2 regions of the Dorea sp. OM07-5 genome follow, and region 1 is predicted to be linked to the other one. Evidence: riboswitches for the same ligand, from Rfam matches in the RefSeq annotation. Region 1 holds a riboswitch; the other holds the start of a gene.
What was found. Region 1 has a riboswitch for FMN ahead of DXC04_RS00270 (ECF transporter S component). Riboswitches for the same ligand answer to the same signal wherever they lie in the genome.

Region 1 (7,841 bases):
CTGTATCCAATGCCTGTGAATCATTGATCTCATCTACTGTTTTGAAGAAGTTGAACGCCATAACCGCTTCATTTGCCTTTTCATTCTTAACGAACGGCTGGTTGACTACAAAGATTGTTCTCTCGATGCTTGTTCCATCTGCGGTTGTAAATGTAACCGGATACTGTCCTTCTTCTTTCTCCAGTTCGTATTCTACTTTTGCAATGGATATATAATCATCTGTCTCTACTTCCCATGCCTGCGCATTGGAGAACGCGATAATCTCTTTATCATCCATTTCTTCCACATCGTCAACATCAACATAGAAGTTGTTTGCACTGATTTTTTCTTTTCCGTCTTCACTTGTCACTTCGTGATTGCGGATGACACGCATATTTACCGTAACGCTGGTTCCCGGAACTGTCTCCACCATGATTTCATAATGAACACCTTTGAACAGCACACTCAAAACTTCTCCGGTCATCTTGCCATCTTTTACATCTACAATATCAATATCTTCCGGACGGATGACAACGTCTACTTTTTCATTCTTCTTAAATCCATAATCCACGCAGTCAAATACAATATCATCAAACATGACTTTATAATCATCAATCATCGTTCCTGATAAAATGTTGCTTTCACCGATAAAGTTTGCTACGAAACGGTTTGCCGGTTCATTGTAAATATCCTGCGGCGAACCGATCTGCTGGATCTCACCATTTTTCATAACAACGATCTTATCCGACATCGTAAGTGCCTCTTCCTGATCATGTGTTACGAAAATAAAGGTGATACCGACCTCCTGCTGGATCCGTTTCAACTCATACTGCATCTCTTTTCTGAGTTTCAGGTCAAGCGCAGCAAGCGGCTCATCAAGAAGCAGCACTTTCGGTTCATTGACAAGCGCTCTTGCAATTGCAACACGCTGCTGCTGACCTCCTGAGAGCAGTGTTGTATTCTTGTTTTCAAATCCTTCCAGTCCGATAAGCTTTAACATCTTCATGACTTTCTGGTCAATGATGTCTTTTCCGACTTTTTTTATCTTAAGCCCAAATGCAATATTTTCATAAACACTCAGATGTGGAAAGAGTGCGTATTTCTGAAACACCGTGTTCAGTTCCCGCTCATACGGCGGCTTATTACTGATCTCCTCGCCATCAAAAATCACACTTCCTTCGTCTGCTTCCAGGAATCCTCCCAGAATCCGAAGAAGTGTTGTCTTACCGCAGCCACTTGGCCCGAGCAGTGTTACAAATTCATTTTCATAAATGTCAAGATTGATTCCTTTTAACACAACCTGGCTGTCAAAACTTTTGACAATGTTGCGGAATTCAATGATCTTATTCTCTTCCATCTCACGTCTCCCTTCTATAATCTGTCAGCTATAATATCTTAGCCTTTTATCGTTCTCGTCTGTTTAAAACATCGGCGGGTTGGTGATCCACAATACTTTTGCTTCCCCGCTCCCATGATTATATAAATAATGGCTTCTGGAACCATCCATATAAAACGTTTCCTTCGCCTTTACTTTATATTTCTTCTTGCCACGCACAATTGTTATGCTGCCTTTTAATACATAGCCAAATTCTTCTCCCTGAAACGCCGACACTTCCCGGCTTTTCTGATGTGGCGCCAGTGTTAAAATAATAGGCTCCATCTGGTTCTTTTGTGCATTAGGCACAATCCACTCAATCTGAAAACCTTCCTGTTCATCCACGAAAAAATCCTGCTGTCCGAATACAATCTGATGCTCTTCTTCCTCATGGAAAAAGTCTGACAGATTACTTCCAAGCGCTTCCAGAATATCTTCCAGCGTTGCGATACTCGGCGTTGTCAGATTCCTCTCCACCTGGGACAGAAAGCCTTTTGACAGCTCGCTTCTGGATGCCAGATCATTCAGCGTCAGGTCATTTTGCAAACGCAGTTCTTTCAATTTCTTTCCGATATCCACCCTATCACCTCCGAGATATATTTTCGTTCTGGAGTTTTCTATTACTATACTTTATGTTCAAAATTACCGAACAAAGTTTATTATACACGGTTACGGGAATATTTCAAGAGATTCACAGATTTTTTGAAGCCTGGTTCTAGTTTTTTTGGATATTTTTTCAAAAAAAATTAAAACCTGTATTTCCCACCAGATGGCAACTTGCTGAAAACTGCATTATAATACAAGCAAGGACAGAACCCTAAAAATCAAGGCTCTGTCCTTCTTTTTTTCATCATTATCTAATATTTTCTTCTATCTTCCCATATGGAATATCGGGCTGATCTTCTTATAGATCAAAAATACGATCAACGATACCAGCACACCTTTTAACAGGTTAAATGGCACGATTGCAAAGATGACAAGCGTTGTAACACTTGTAATGTGGCTGTTCACTGCTGTTCCCATGCCAACCAGTGCATCCATCGGCATCTGGAACGCTTTTGCATAAGCCGGTAATAATACGTATGCATTAAGGAAACATCCAAGGATTGTCATAAATAATGTTCCGCTGATCATACCAACGATAGCGCCTGTACGGTTATGCTTTTTCTTGTAGATCAGACCTGCCGGTACCACAAATGCGCATCCGATCAGGAAGTTAGCAATCTCACCTACCCCTGCTGTCATGGTTCCATTTACCGCAAAGTTCAGAATGATCTTGATGAATTCAATCGTTGCTCCTGCCAGTGGTCCCATTGCAAAACATCCGACTAATACCGGAACTTCACTGAAATCGATCTCGTAAAAAGATGGTGCAAACGGAAGCGGAATCTCGAAAAGCATTAATACTAATGCGATTGCAGATAACATTCCAACCTGTGCCATTACACGGATCTTTGTCCTGTTCTTTGTCTGTGCTGCTGCCATTGTTTTTGTACTTGTACTCATATGTTGGTCTCCTTTAAAATACTTATATTTAGAAAGAAAACTTCTGGAACTATGCATTACATCTTGCTGAAGTTTTTATATAGTAAGAAAATCAATTTCCTATTGCAACAATAAAACCCCGGTATCAAACAAAATACCGGGGTAATAATATTGCTTTTTCTATGCATAACTCTTCTCTCATCCAGACTTTACTGTCGGTATCGGAATTACACCGATTCAGCCGGTACATATCATACCGGGTCGCGGACTATACCGCCGGTTGGGACTTTCACCCGACCCCGAAGAATCTTTCTCTTTGTTTTTTATTATAGTGCTGTACTTCTTAAATTGCAAGTGAAACTTTGCCGAAGTCTTATCTCACACAAACATCCATTATGTCTGACTTTCAAAATAACTTTCAAAAATCTAAGACTGTCTGTCACCTGCCGACTTCCGGTCTTCCGGAAGTTCCTGATAACGGATACGTTCGAATGTAAATCCCTGACCTCGCACTTCATTGATCTGTGTGATCGTAATAAATGCGTACGGATCGATGCTGTGGATCATTTCTTTTGTGGAATACAGTTTCCGGTTCGGAATGATGCACATAACACCTTTCTGTTTTTCATGACGATAACCGTTTTCAATATAGATCATCGTTGTTCCAAGATCGAGCTTGGATAATAAATCTTCCCGGATCTCTTCGTATTTCTCAGATATGATGAACAACTGTATCTGTGAAGTTCCAAGCAGCATCACCTTATTTAGTAGTACCGTTGTCAGCACCAGATTCAAAATACCGTACATCACCTGTTCTGAATTAGAAAAGAGAATCTGTGAAGAAAGCACAATAAAATCAACCACATACATAAGCGGTGCCAGTGGAATATGTGCCACTTTGTTCAGGATCAGTGCTATGATGTCGGTTCCGCCTGTAGAAGCACCAACTCTTACAATGATACCAATTCCAATTCCCATAAGCACTCCCGCATAAATTGCGGACAGCAGCTGATTATCTGTCAGCGTTGTAATTCCCGGTATCTTCTGGACAACTGACAGGCAAAGCGGATATAAAAATGTACTTACAATCGTTGTAACTGCAAATTTTTTTCCGAGTATAAAAGCTCCTGACAGGAACAATATGACGTTTACACCTAATAATACAACCGACAGGGACATCGGCACATAATGTGTGATCGTAAGTGCAATACCGGTTGCGCCTCCCATGACAATACCTGTTGGTACGATAAATGCTGCAACTGCAAATGCCAGAATGATATTCCCCAATAATACTCCGGCAAGTGTGATCAATGTTTTTCCCCAATTTTTCTGCATACTAAACACCTCTCGCTTTTTTGTATTTTTTATTAAATTACTTTTGTTAAATTATTTTATTGAATACCTTTCATTGTCAGCTGGATTCTCTTTTTCTTAAGATCCACACTTAAAACTTTGACATCCACGATATCACCAACGCTTACTACTTCCAGTGGATGTTTTACAAATTTCTTATCGCTTAATTCTGAAATGTGTACCAGTCCGTCCTGATGGACACCGATGTCAACAAAGGCTCCAAAATCGATGACATTTCTCACTGTTCCTTTTAATACCATGCCTTCTGTCAGGTCTTTCATTTCCAGAACATCCGTGCGGAGGATCGGTTTTGGCATCTCATCTCGCGGATCTCTTCCCGGTTTCTCCAATTCTTTTACAATATCTTCCAGTGTGATCTCACCAATTCCAAGCTCTTCTGCCAGACGTTTTTTATCACGGATCGTAAGTGATAATCCTGTCAGTTTTCCTCCTTTGATATCATCTACGGAAAATCCCTGCTTCTTCAACAGTTCTTCTGCTGCCGCGTAGGACTCCGGATGTACGCTGGTCGCATCTAACGGATTATCTCCGTCCTGAATACGCATAAAACCTGCACACTGTTCAAATGCTTTCGGTCCCAGTTTTGCTACTTTTAATAATTGTTTCCGGTTTGTAAATTTGCCATTTTCCTCACGATATACAACGATATTTTTGGCAATCGCAGAAGAAATACCGGAGATATAGGAAAGCAACGGTGCGGATGCTGTATTCAGATCGACACCGACTTTATTTACGCAATCTTCTACAACACCGGAAAGTGCTTCGCTTAATTTCTTCTGGTTCATATCATGCTGATACTGTCCGACTCCGATCGATTTCGGATCGATCTTCACAAGCTCAGCAAGCGGATCCTGCAGTCGTCTTGCAATGGACGCTGCACTTCTCTGCCCGACATCAAAATTCGGGAACTCTTCTGAAGCAAGTTTACTTGCCGAATATACAGAAGCTCCTGCTTCATTTACAATGATATACTCTACTTTTTCCGGAATCTCTTTTAATAACTCTACGATAAACTGCTCAGATTCTCTGGATGCAGTTCCATTTCCTACTGAGATCAGTGATACATGATACTTCGGAATAATCTTCTTTAATAAATCTTTGGACGCCTGGATCTTCTTCGGTGTTGTCGGTGCAGTAGGATAGATGACTGTTGTACCGATAACTTTTCCGGTCGGATCTACAACTGCAAGTTTACATCCGGTTCGGAATGCCGGATCCCAGCCAAGCACGGTTCTTCCTGTGATTGGAGGCTGCATGAGAAGCTGTTCTAAGTTCTTCCCGAACACTTCGATTGCTCCATCCTCTGCTTTTTCCGTCAGTTCACTCCGGATCTCCCGCTCGATTGCCGGTGCGATCAGACGTTTATAACTGTCCTCTGCTACTTCTTGAAGTACCGGAGTCGTATACGGATTATCTGTGCGGATGATCTGTTTTTCCAGATATCGTAAGATATCATCCTGCGGTGCTTCTACTTTTACGGTCAGGAACTTCTCTTTCTCTCCACGGTTCAGTGCAAGGATGCGGTGTCCTGCCAGCTTGCTGAGTGCTTCTTCAAATTCGTAATACATCTCATAAACCGACTCCTGTTTTTCATCCTTTGCATTGGAAATAAGTGTTCCTTTCTGCATGGTTCTCTTACGGATCCAGCTTCTGTATGCTGCTTCATCGGACACTGCTTCTGCAAGAATATCCTTCGCGCCGTCCAGCGCATCTTTGACTGTCTCTACACCTTTTTCTTTATTAACATAGTCTTCTGCCAGCTTCTCCAGCGGCTCTTTTGCTTTCTGTAAAGTAATCAGTGCTGCCAGTGGCTCCAGTCCCTTTTCCTTCGCAATCGTCGCACGTGTTCTTCGTTTCGGGCGATACGGACGATAGAGATCTTCTACCACGACCAGTGTCTGTGCCGCAACGATCTTTGCTTTCAGCTCTTCTGTCAATTTTCCCTGTTCTTCTATACTTGCCAGTACCTGTTCTTTCTTCTCCTCTAGATTCCGTAAATAGGTCAGTCTTTCATATAATTTACGAAGCTGTTCGTCGTCCAGTGTACCAGTTGCTTCTTTTCTGTATCTGGCGATAAATGGAATTGTATTACCTTCATCGATCAATTTTACAGCCGCTTCTACCTGCCACTTTTTTACGCCTAATTCTTCTGTAATCTTCTGATTGATATCCATAATTATATCCTTTCTGAATGTTACTTTCTGTGGCTTTCCACAATCTTTCTTATTATAGCGAAAATGTCTCTTTCTTGCAATGGAACAGTAAATACAGAGTTCACTCTGTTTTATTGAAAACAGCTATTTATTATGTTATACTTAAGGTTATCATAAAAGAAAAAGGAGATTCTTGATCATCATGAATCAAACAGTACAAACAAAACCATTGTCCAAGCAGCAGCAGAAGTCTATGGAAACGAAAGCTCGGATTTTCGCCGCTGCCAAAAATATTTTACAAAAAGACGGATATGAAGCATTGTCGATTAAAAATATCTGTGACGAAGCTGGGGTTTCCAACGGAAGTTTTTATCATCATTTCAAAACAAAAGACGATCTTCTTTCTTATTATATAGAAGAGCAGCCGAGCATCAATCCGGATTTTCTTGATCTTCCGGCTTCTCCGGCTGAAGCTAAAGAAGCGATCATCTACGTCTATCTGAATTATGTACATTACTGCCAGGATCTGGGCGTAGAATTTATGTCGAATTACTATACACCAAAGAACCAGTCTCTGAACCCGCTCATCCGTACGGAGCGTCCTTATCCGATCGTTACGGTCCACAATTATCTGCAGAAATGCATGGATGCCGGAATTTTACAGATATCCGGAGATCTGGAAGCTCTTACAACCGATATCCGTATGATCGTGATCGGTAACGTTTTTGAATGGTGTCTGAAAGAAGGACATGCGGATTTTGAAGGAAATATGAAGCGAAGTCTGGAGACTTATCTGAACGGAGCATTTTAAATCATGTACACTTTTCTTGTAAATCCCGGTTCCAGAAGCGGCCTCGGTCAGACTGTCTGGAACACACTGGAACAATATCTGAAAGAGAACGAGATCTCTTATCAGGTCTTTTTCACTAAATATCAGCGGCATGCCTCGAAGCTTGCCGCTCATTTGTGTGCCGATCCATCTATGGAAACACTGATTGTTCTTGGCGGTGACGGCACTTTAAATGAAGTCATTGATGGCATCAGCGATCTGTCCGGCATCACACTTGGATATATTCCGATTGGATCCAGCAATGATTTTGCAAGGAGCATGGGACTTTCCCGGGATCCACTCACAGCACTTAAACATATCCTTAAGCCTTCCCGTTTTGCATACTTAAATATCGGAGTGACAGAATATGAAACAGACAGCAAGCCTTATTGCCGGCGCCGTTTTGCTGTCAGTTCCGGTCTTGGATTTGATGCCGCTGTCTGCCATCAGGTAATCGTCTCTCCGCTGAAACGATTTCTTAATAAGCTGCATCTTGGAAAACTATCCTACGTTGGCGTTGCACTTTCCCAGATTTTCACCATGACACCCTGTGATATGCACATTCGGCTTACGGATCTGTCCGGTGATACAGAAGAAATACTTTTTCACAAAGTTTATTTCGCTGCGGCTATGAATCAGCGCACAG
Region 2 (7,841 bases), on a different contig from region 1:
GGCAGAACTTCTGGAAGAAAAATACATGAATAAAAGTGCCAGAAAACAGGAATTCTGTGTATCGACGCAACATTATTCTTTCGCAGTAAACGCTTTTGTTGACTTGATTAAAGAATATGGAAATGAAAAATATGATTTTTCTCTACGCGAAACACAGACATATGAAATCATTGAAGATGTGGCAAGTCTGAAAAGTGAAATCGGAATCTTATATAAGAACTGCTTTAATGAAGCGGTGATCGACAAGCTTCTGAAGTCGAATGATCTCCGCTTTGAGAGACTGTTTGTCGCACGACCGCATATTTTTGTAAGTTCCGGAAGTCCGCTTGCAGGCAGGAAAAGCGTGACAATGGAAGAACTGAAACCATATCCGTACCTGTCGTTTGAACAGGGAGAGCATAATGCATTTTATTTTTCGGAGGAAATATTCAGCATGGTAGAGCGTCCGAAAAATATTCGTGTAAGAGACCGGGCAACATTATTTAATCTGCTGATCGGTCTGAATGGATATACGGTGTGCAGTGGTGTGATTGATGAAGATCTGAATAGTTCAGACATTGTTGCAGTTCCGCTGGATGAAGAAGGTGAGATGGAGATTGGAATTCTGTTGCATAAGAAATTTCATCCGAGTAAACTTGGAGATGCGTATCTTAAGGCACTGCGGAAATATGCTACAAATCCGCTGTCACCATAGTTTTTTAGAGTTTAATTATAAATAATGCGTATAAGAAATAGTTGCTTGATATAGCTTAAAGTTATGACAAACAACTATTTTTGTGTATTTTACGAATAACAGGAATGCCGATATAATAGCCATTGTACACAAGATACCAAAGCAAATAAAAATAGATTACAGAGGAGGAATTACAATGGCAAAACAGAACACACCATTTCGATATGATTATGTAGGAAGCTTTTTGCGTCCGGAAGCGCTGAAAGTGGCAAGAAGCAAATATGAGGCAGGAACCATTACAAAAGAAGAACTGACAAGTGTAGAAGATCAGGAAATCCGCGCACTGGTTGAAAAACAGAAGGCAGCAGGATACAAAGTGCTCACAGACGGAGAGTTCAGAAGAGCAACCTGGCATCTGGATTTCATGTGGGGATTTGACGGAGTCGGACACAGCAAAACAGAGACAGGACTTCCGTTCCACGGGGAAGCAGCTATGATCGATGACACTTACCTGACAGGAAAAGTAGCTGTAACAGGAGAGCATCCGTTTGTAGAGCATTTCCGTTTTGTGAAAGCACTGGAAGATGAAAACACAGTTGCAAAACAGACAATTCCTGCTCCGGCACAGTTTTTAGAACAGATGATCATGCCATTTGCAATGCCGAATACGAGCAAATATTATGAAGATACAGAAGAATTGGTGCAGGATATTGCAGAAGGATACCGTAAAGTGATCAAAGATCTGTATGCAGCAGGATGCAGAAATTTACAGTTAGATGACTGCTCCTGGGGCATGCTGGTAGATCCAAATGCAAAAGCATTTTTCGGAACAGATGAAGAAGGATTGGAAGCGATCAAAGAGCAGCTTGTTCGTATTAATAATCTTGCAATTGAAGGAAAACCAGAGGATATGATCATCAATACACATGTATGTCGCGGTAATTTTCATTCTACTTATGCAAGCAGCGGAGCATATGACAGCGTTGCAAAAGTATTATTTGCAAGAGAAAATGTAGACGCATATTATCTGGAATTTGACGATGAGCGCTCCGGTGGATTTGAGCCATTGGCAGCCGTATCGGGCGAGAAGAAAGTTGTACTCGGACTTGTGACAACAAAATCTGCGCAACTGGAAGACAAAGACAAGATCATTGCAAGAATTCATGAAGCTGCAAAATATATACCACTTTCCCGTCTGTGTTTAAGTCCGCAGTGTGGATTCGCTTCCTGCGAGATTGGAAACAAACTTACAGAAGAAGAACAATGGGCAAAACTTGCACTCGTTAAAGAAGTAGCAGAAGAAGTGTGGGGATAAAACTCTCTCTTGACAGATTCTTGCGCAGTGCTATAATAAAGGCAGTCAATTGAATAACTATCTTCAGGGCAGGGTGTAAGTCCCTACCGGCGGTAAAGCCCGCGAGCCGTAAGGTATGATTCGGTGAGATTCCGAAGCCGACAGTATAGTCTGGATGAAAGAAGATGAGAAGAATCTTTGATAAGCAATACGAAGAATCAGATTTGAACATTTAGCTCTGGAATGAACATCCATTTCAGAGCTTTTTATATTTTATATCTGATAAAATAATCAAAAGAAACTTTTAAATGTCTTGAATGAGGTAGAATTCAAGGCATTTTCTTTTTTGTTATGGCGACGAGGAAAATGCGCCATGCTTGAATGGTTGCATTTAACGACCCGCTAATCAGCAAATAAAACTCGCAAAACGTGTTTTATTGCTGTAGAAAACAGGAGGTGAAAAAGGAATGACAGATGAGAAAGAATTTTATATGCAGCGTGCGATTACGCTTGCTGAAAAAGGAAAGGGAAGAGTGAACCCGAATCCGCTGGTAGGTGCTGTGGTTGTCAAAGACGGAAAGATTATCGGGGAAGGTTATCACGAATATTATGGCGGACTGCATGCAGAGCGCAATGCATTAAAGAACTGCAAAGAATCTTCGGAAGGAGCAACTCTTTATGTGACTTTGGAACCTTGTTGTCATTATGGAAAGACGCCGCCATGTACGGAAGCAATCTTAGAACACAGGATTCGAAAAGTTGTTGTAGGAATGACAGATCCGAATCCTTTGATGGCAGGAAAAAGTATTGCGCTTTTGAAATCAAAAGGCGTGGAAGTAGAAGTTGGGGTTCTGGAAAAAGAATGCATGGAACTGACACATATTTTTCGGAAATATATAACAACAAAAATTCCTTATATATTAATGAAATATGCAATGACGATGGACGGAAAGATTGCAACTGCAAGCGGAAAATCCAAATGGATTACCGGTGAGACGGCAAGAATGTGCGTTCAGAAAACAAGACTGGAATATCAGGCGATCATGGTAGGAAGTGAAACAGTCAGAAAAGATGATCCGCTTTTGACCTGCCGGATTGCCAATGGAAAAGATCCGGTCCGTATCATTTGTGATACGTCGCTTCGCACTTCAACGGATTCGCAGATTGTGAAGACAGCAAGGCAGGTAAGGACAATTTTTGCAACATGTGAAACAAACCGGGAGAAAATAGAACTTTATCAAAAAGCAGGCTGTGAAGTTCTGGTGATCAGTAAGAAGAATGGGAAAATAGATCTTAAAGAGCTTGTACAGAAAATCGGAGCACTTGGAATTGACAGCATTTTGCTGGAAGGAGGCGGCACATTAAATGCAAGTGCATTAGAAGCACAGATTGTGGACCGTGTACAGACTTATATTGCACCGAAGATTTTCGGGGGCACCGGAATCGGACCGGTAGGCGGTATGGGCGTTGATGAACCGGCAGATGCATATCAACTGGTGAACAGTCGGCTCAAACAGATCGGAGAAGATTTTTTAATAGAAAGCGATGTGAAATATAAATGTTTACAGGAATCATAGAAGAGGTTGGAAAGGTAAGCAGTATCCGGACAGAAGATGCCTCAATCCGTCTTCAGATCCAGACAAAGGAAATATTAAAAGATATTCATATAGGAGACAGCATCGCCGTCAACGGTATTTGTCTGACAGTGACGAAATATGACACGGACAGTTTTTGTGCAGATGTTATGCATGAGACAATGAACCGGACTTCCCTTAAACTTCTTAGAAGAGGAAGCAAAGTGAATCTGGAACGGGCAATGGCGGCAAACGGAAGATTTGGCGGTCACATTGTCAGCGGACATATCGATGGGACAGGCACAATCCGCAAAATGCAAAGAGACAGTATTGCAATATGGTATACGATTGAAACAACAGCTGGGATACTACACTATATAGTAGAAAAAGGATCGATCACAATCGATGGAATCAGTCTGACAGTAGCGGCAGTTGACGATAAAACCTTTCAGGTATCTGTTATTCCACATACACTGAGTCATACTGCACTGCAGGAAAAGAAAGTGGGGGATCCGGTAAACCTGGAAACAGACTGTATCGGAAAATATGTGGAAAAATTCTTGCGGGAAAGGAACAGTAATTTGCAGAAACCAGAAGGAAATACAGATAGAAAAAATGGTAAATCTTCAAAATCAAGTGGAATTACGGCAGAATTTTTGGAACGTTACGGGTATTAACAGACAGGAGATCAAGAGGAAACTGTCGATGACAGGTTCAGCAGAGAATTAATAATTTAGTAAAATAGAAGGAGAGAAACTATGAAATTTCAAAAGATAGAAAATGCTTTACAAGCATTGCGGGATGGGAAAAATATTCTTGTTATGGATGACGAGACCAGAGAGAATGAAGGTGATCTGATCTGTGCGGCACAGTATGCGACAACAGAAAATGTAAACTTTATGGCAGTGCATGCGAAAGGGCTAATCTGTATGCCGATGAGCAAAGAAGTAGCAGCAAGCCTTTCACTGGCACCAATGGTTGCACACAATACAGATAATCACGAAACTGCGTTTACCGTATCTATTGACCATGTGGATACAACAACCGGAATATCAGCAGAGGAACGTGGATTTACAGCAAGAAAATGCATTGAAGACGGTGCAAAACCGGAAGATTTCAGGCGACCGGGACATATGTTCCCGCTGGTTGCAAGAGACGGCGGTGTGCTGGTACGGAACGGACATACAGAAGCAACCGTAGATCTTATGCGCTTAGCCGGGCTTAAAGAATGTGGGCTGTGTTGTGAGATCATGAAGGAAGACGGTACGATGATGCGTACAAGCGAATTAAAAGCATTTGCAGAAAAACATGGAATTCCGACAATGACTATCAAAGAGCTGCAGGAGTACAGAAAAGTAAAAGAAACACTCGTTTCCTGCGAGGCAGTAACGAAGATGCCGACAAAATACGGATTATTTACTGCGTATTGTTATGTGAATAAATTGAATCAGGAACATCACATTGCGCTTGTTATGGGCGAGATCGGAGAGGGAGAAAATGTGTTATGCCGGGTACATTCGGAGTGCCTTACCGGAGATGTATTTGGATCTCTCCGTTGCGACTGTGGACAGCAGTTTGAATGTTCCATGAAAGAAATTGCAAAAGAAGGACGTGGAGTACTTTTATATATGCGGCAGGAAGGACGCGGAATCGGTCTGGTTAATAAATTAAAGGCTTATTGTCTGCAGGATAATGGGATGGATACATTGGATGCAAATCTGGCACTGGGATTTGAGGCAGACCAGAGAGAGTACTATATCGGAGCACAGATTTTAAGAGAGCTTGGAATCCGTTCGCTTCGTCTTCTGACAAACAATCCGGATAAAGTATATCAGCTCCAGGATTACGGAATGGAGATCAGCAAGCGCGTGCCGATCCAGATGGATGCAACGAATTATGATTTGAAATATTTGAAGACAAAGCAGGAACGTATGGGACATTTATTACAATTTTAAACAGACAAAACAGAGGGATAATTTTGACAGAAGCAGATTGTTCAGGAACAATACATAAATAAAACAGAGCCGGAAATGACTCTGAAAAAGAAAAGAGGATAAGACATGAATACATTAGAAGGAAAATTAGTTGCAACAGACATGAAAGTAGGAATCGTAGCAGGACGATTTAATGAATTTATCACATCAAAGCTGGTAGGTGGAGCAATGGATGGATTGCTCAGACATGATGTGAAAGACGAAGATGTAGATATCGCATGGGTACCGGGAGCATTTGAAATCCCACTGGTTGCATCGAAAATGGCAAAAAGCGGAAAGTACGATGCAGTGATTTGTCTTGGCGCGGTTATCCGTGGAGATACAACGCATTATGATTACGTTTGCAATGAAGTGTCCAAAGGAATTGCGACAGTTTCCCTGGAAAGCGGAATACCGGTTATGTTTGGAGTGCTTACAACAGAAAACATTGAACAGGCAATTGCGCGCGCCGGAAGTAAAGGCGGAAATAAAGGATATGATTGTGCACTTGGCGCGGTTGAGATGGTTAATCTGCTCAGAACAATATAAGCGAGAAGGAAGTAGCAGAAAATTTATGTTTTCCTTTACCTGTTTATGCGAAATGATATAAAATATAAAGTACAAAAACCTGCATGAAAGGTCAGAGAGGAAAAAAAATAAATGAAGCAATCATTTTTTTCAAAGGATCCGGTGTTTTACCGGTCCTTTTTCAAGTTGATGGCAGTGATCGCATTGCAGAATTTGGTAGCATACAGTGTCAACATGCATTGAAAGCCCCCTTATTGTCTATGTACCGGTTAAGTGCGCAGGCAACTTTATATGCAGATCATTTTATGATGATCATGAGTGTGGTTATGGTTGGAATGGCGTATCAAATGCCGGTTGGAGTGGGGCTCATTCAGGGTGGTGGAGATACAAAATTTTCCATGTATCTTAACCTGATCTCGGTTTGGGGGATTGTCATGCCATTATCCTTTTTAACTGCATTTTACTGGAAACTTCCAGTTGAAATAGTAGTGATCGCAGTTCAGTCAGATCAGATATTTAAGTGTCTGCCGATTTTTCTGCGTTTTAAAAGTTATAAATGGATTCATAAGCTAACAGGCTAACTCCCTGATCTTTGGATCCTTCTTTCAATTATATTTATAGTGACAAAGATTGCACTAAGCCACAGGCAGTTGGTGATGTGTTTAGTGGTAACGTGATTGTCAGTGTATTTGTTGTATCACTGCTGTTGAGTTTATTATTACCAAAAGAAGGAGGAAGCATAGGATGAAAGTATTAATGATCAATGGAAGTCCACATGTAAAAGGAAACACAAAAGTTGCTTTAGAAGAGATGGTGAAGATTTTTCGTGAAGAGGGAATCGAGACAGAGATTCTCGATATCGGAAACAAAGACATCCGAGGATGTGTTGCCTGTTATACATGTATGGAAAAAGGAAAATGTGTTTTTGATGATATTGTAAATGAATCCGCAGCAAAATTTGAAGCATGTGACGGTCTTGTAATTGCGAGTCCTGTTTATTATGCATCCGCAAATGCAACATTGATCGCTTATCTGGATCGTCTGTTCTACAGTACACATTTTGATAAGACGATGAAAGTCGGAGCCAGTGTAGTTGCCGCAAGAAGAGGCGGACTTTCAGCGACTTTTGATGAACTGAATAAATATTTTACAATCTCCGGAATGCCGGTCGCATCCAGCCAGTACTGGAACAGTATCCATGGAAGAGAACCGAAGGAAGCTTGTCAGGATGCGGAAGGACTGCAGACAATGCGTACACTTGCAAGAAATATGACATTCTTAATGAAGAGTATCAAGCTTGGAAAAGAAGCATATGGACTGCCGGAAAAAGAAGCAAGACGGGGAACAAACTTTATACGATGATTTACAGTCATCAAATGATGTCGCACGAGAAAGGGCGTATTTACTCGCTGTCATAAAAAAGGATTCGAGAAATGAAATCTCGAATCCTTTTTTACGCGATCATTATTGATTAAATAGTTTATTCCTTGTGAGGAAGTATGCAGTCAAAACCATCGTTCCGGTAAGTACCCAGGAAATCGGATAAATCCAGATCAGCAAAGTGTAATTGTGCCAGATACGGATGGCAGTTGAGATCCAGATCAGACGCAGAACACAGGAACCAAAGACTGTAAGTGCGGCAGGTGTCATTGAGTGTCCCATCCCACGAAGTGCAGCGCCGCTGATTTCATAAGTACTTGTCAGAAGTTCCAGAGAAGTAATAATCACAAGGCGGATCATTGCATAGTGGATGACATCCGGATCTGTCGTATACAGACCGATAAAAAAGTTACGTCCGA

Region 2: it holds a riboswitch for FMN, as region 1 does, so the genes downstream of both, ribD (bifunctional diaminohydroxyphosphoribosylaminopyrimidine deaminase/5-amino-6-(5-phosphoribosylamino)uracil reductase RibD) here and DXC04_RS00270 (ECF transporter S component) in region 1, are expected to answer to the same signal.

What each region holds. Positions count from the first base shown of each region.
Region 1 covers NZ_QUKZ01000001.1:46,816-54,656, reverse strand. The annotation lists partial or broken gene DXC04_RS16060 (ABC transporter ATP-binding protein) at 257-1,336, opposite strand; gene DXC04_RS00275 (helix-turn-helix domain-containing protein) at 1,400-1,933, opposite strand; gene DXC04_RS00270 (ECF transporter S component) at 2,225-2,860, opposite strand; FMN riboswitch at 3,026-3,150, opposite strand; gene DXC04_RS00265 (YitT family protein) at 3,266-4,174, opposite strand; gene DXC04_RS00260 (Tex family protein) at 4,231-6,387, opposite strand; gene DXC04_RS00255 (TetR/AcrR family transcriptional regulator) at 6,569-7,177, shown strand; gene DXC04_RS00250 (diacylglycerol/lipid kinase family protein) at 7,181-7,841, shown strand, end outside.
Region 2 covers NZ_QUKZ01000015.1:24,729-32,569, forward strand. The annotation lists gene DXC04_RS12525 (LysR family transcriptional regulator) at 1-694, shown strand, start outside; gene DXC04_RS12530 (5-methyltetrahydropteroyltriglutamate--homocysteine S-methyltransferase) at 870-1,988, shown strand; FMN riboswitch at 2,044-2,158, shown strand; gene ribD (bifunctional diaminohydroxyphosphoribosylaminopyrimidine deaminase/5-amino-6-(5-phosphoribosylamino)uracil reductase RibD) at 2,435-3,544, shown strand; gene ribE (riboflavin synthase) at 3,526-4,218, shown strand; gene DXC04_RS12545 (bifunctional 3,4-dihydroxy-2-butanone-4-phosphate synthase/GTP cyclohydrolase II) at 4,300-5,496, shown strand; gene ribH (6,7-dimethyl-8-ribityllumazine synthase) at 5,602-6,063, shown strand; gene DXC04_RS12555 (MATE family efflux transporter) at 6,147-6,623, shown strand; gene DXC04_RS12560 (flavodoxin family protein) at 6,787-7,404, shown strand; gene DXC04_RS12565 (MATE family efflux transporter) at 7,507-7,841, opposite strand, start outside.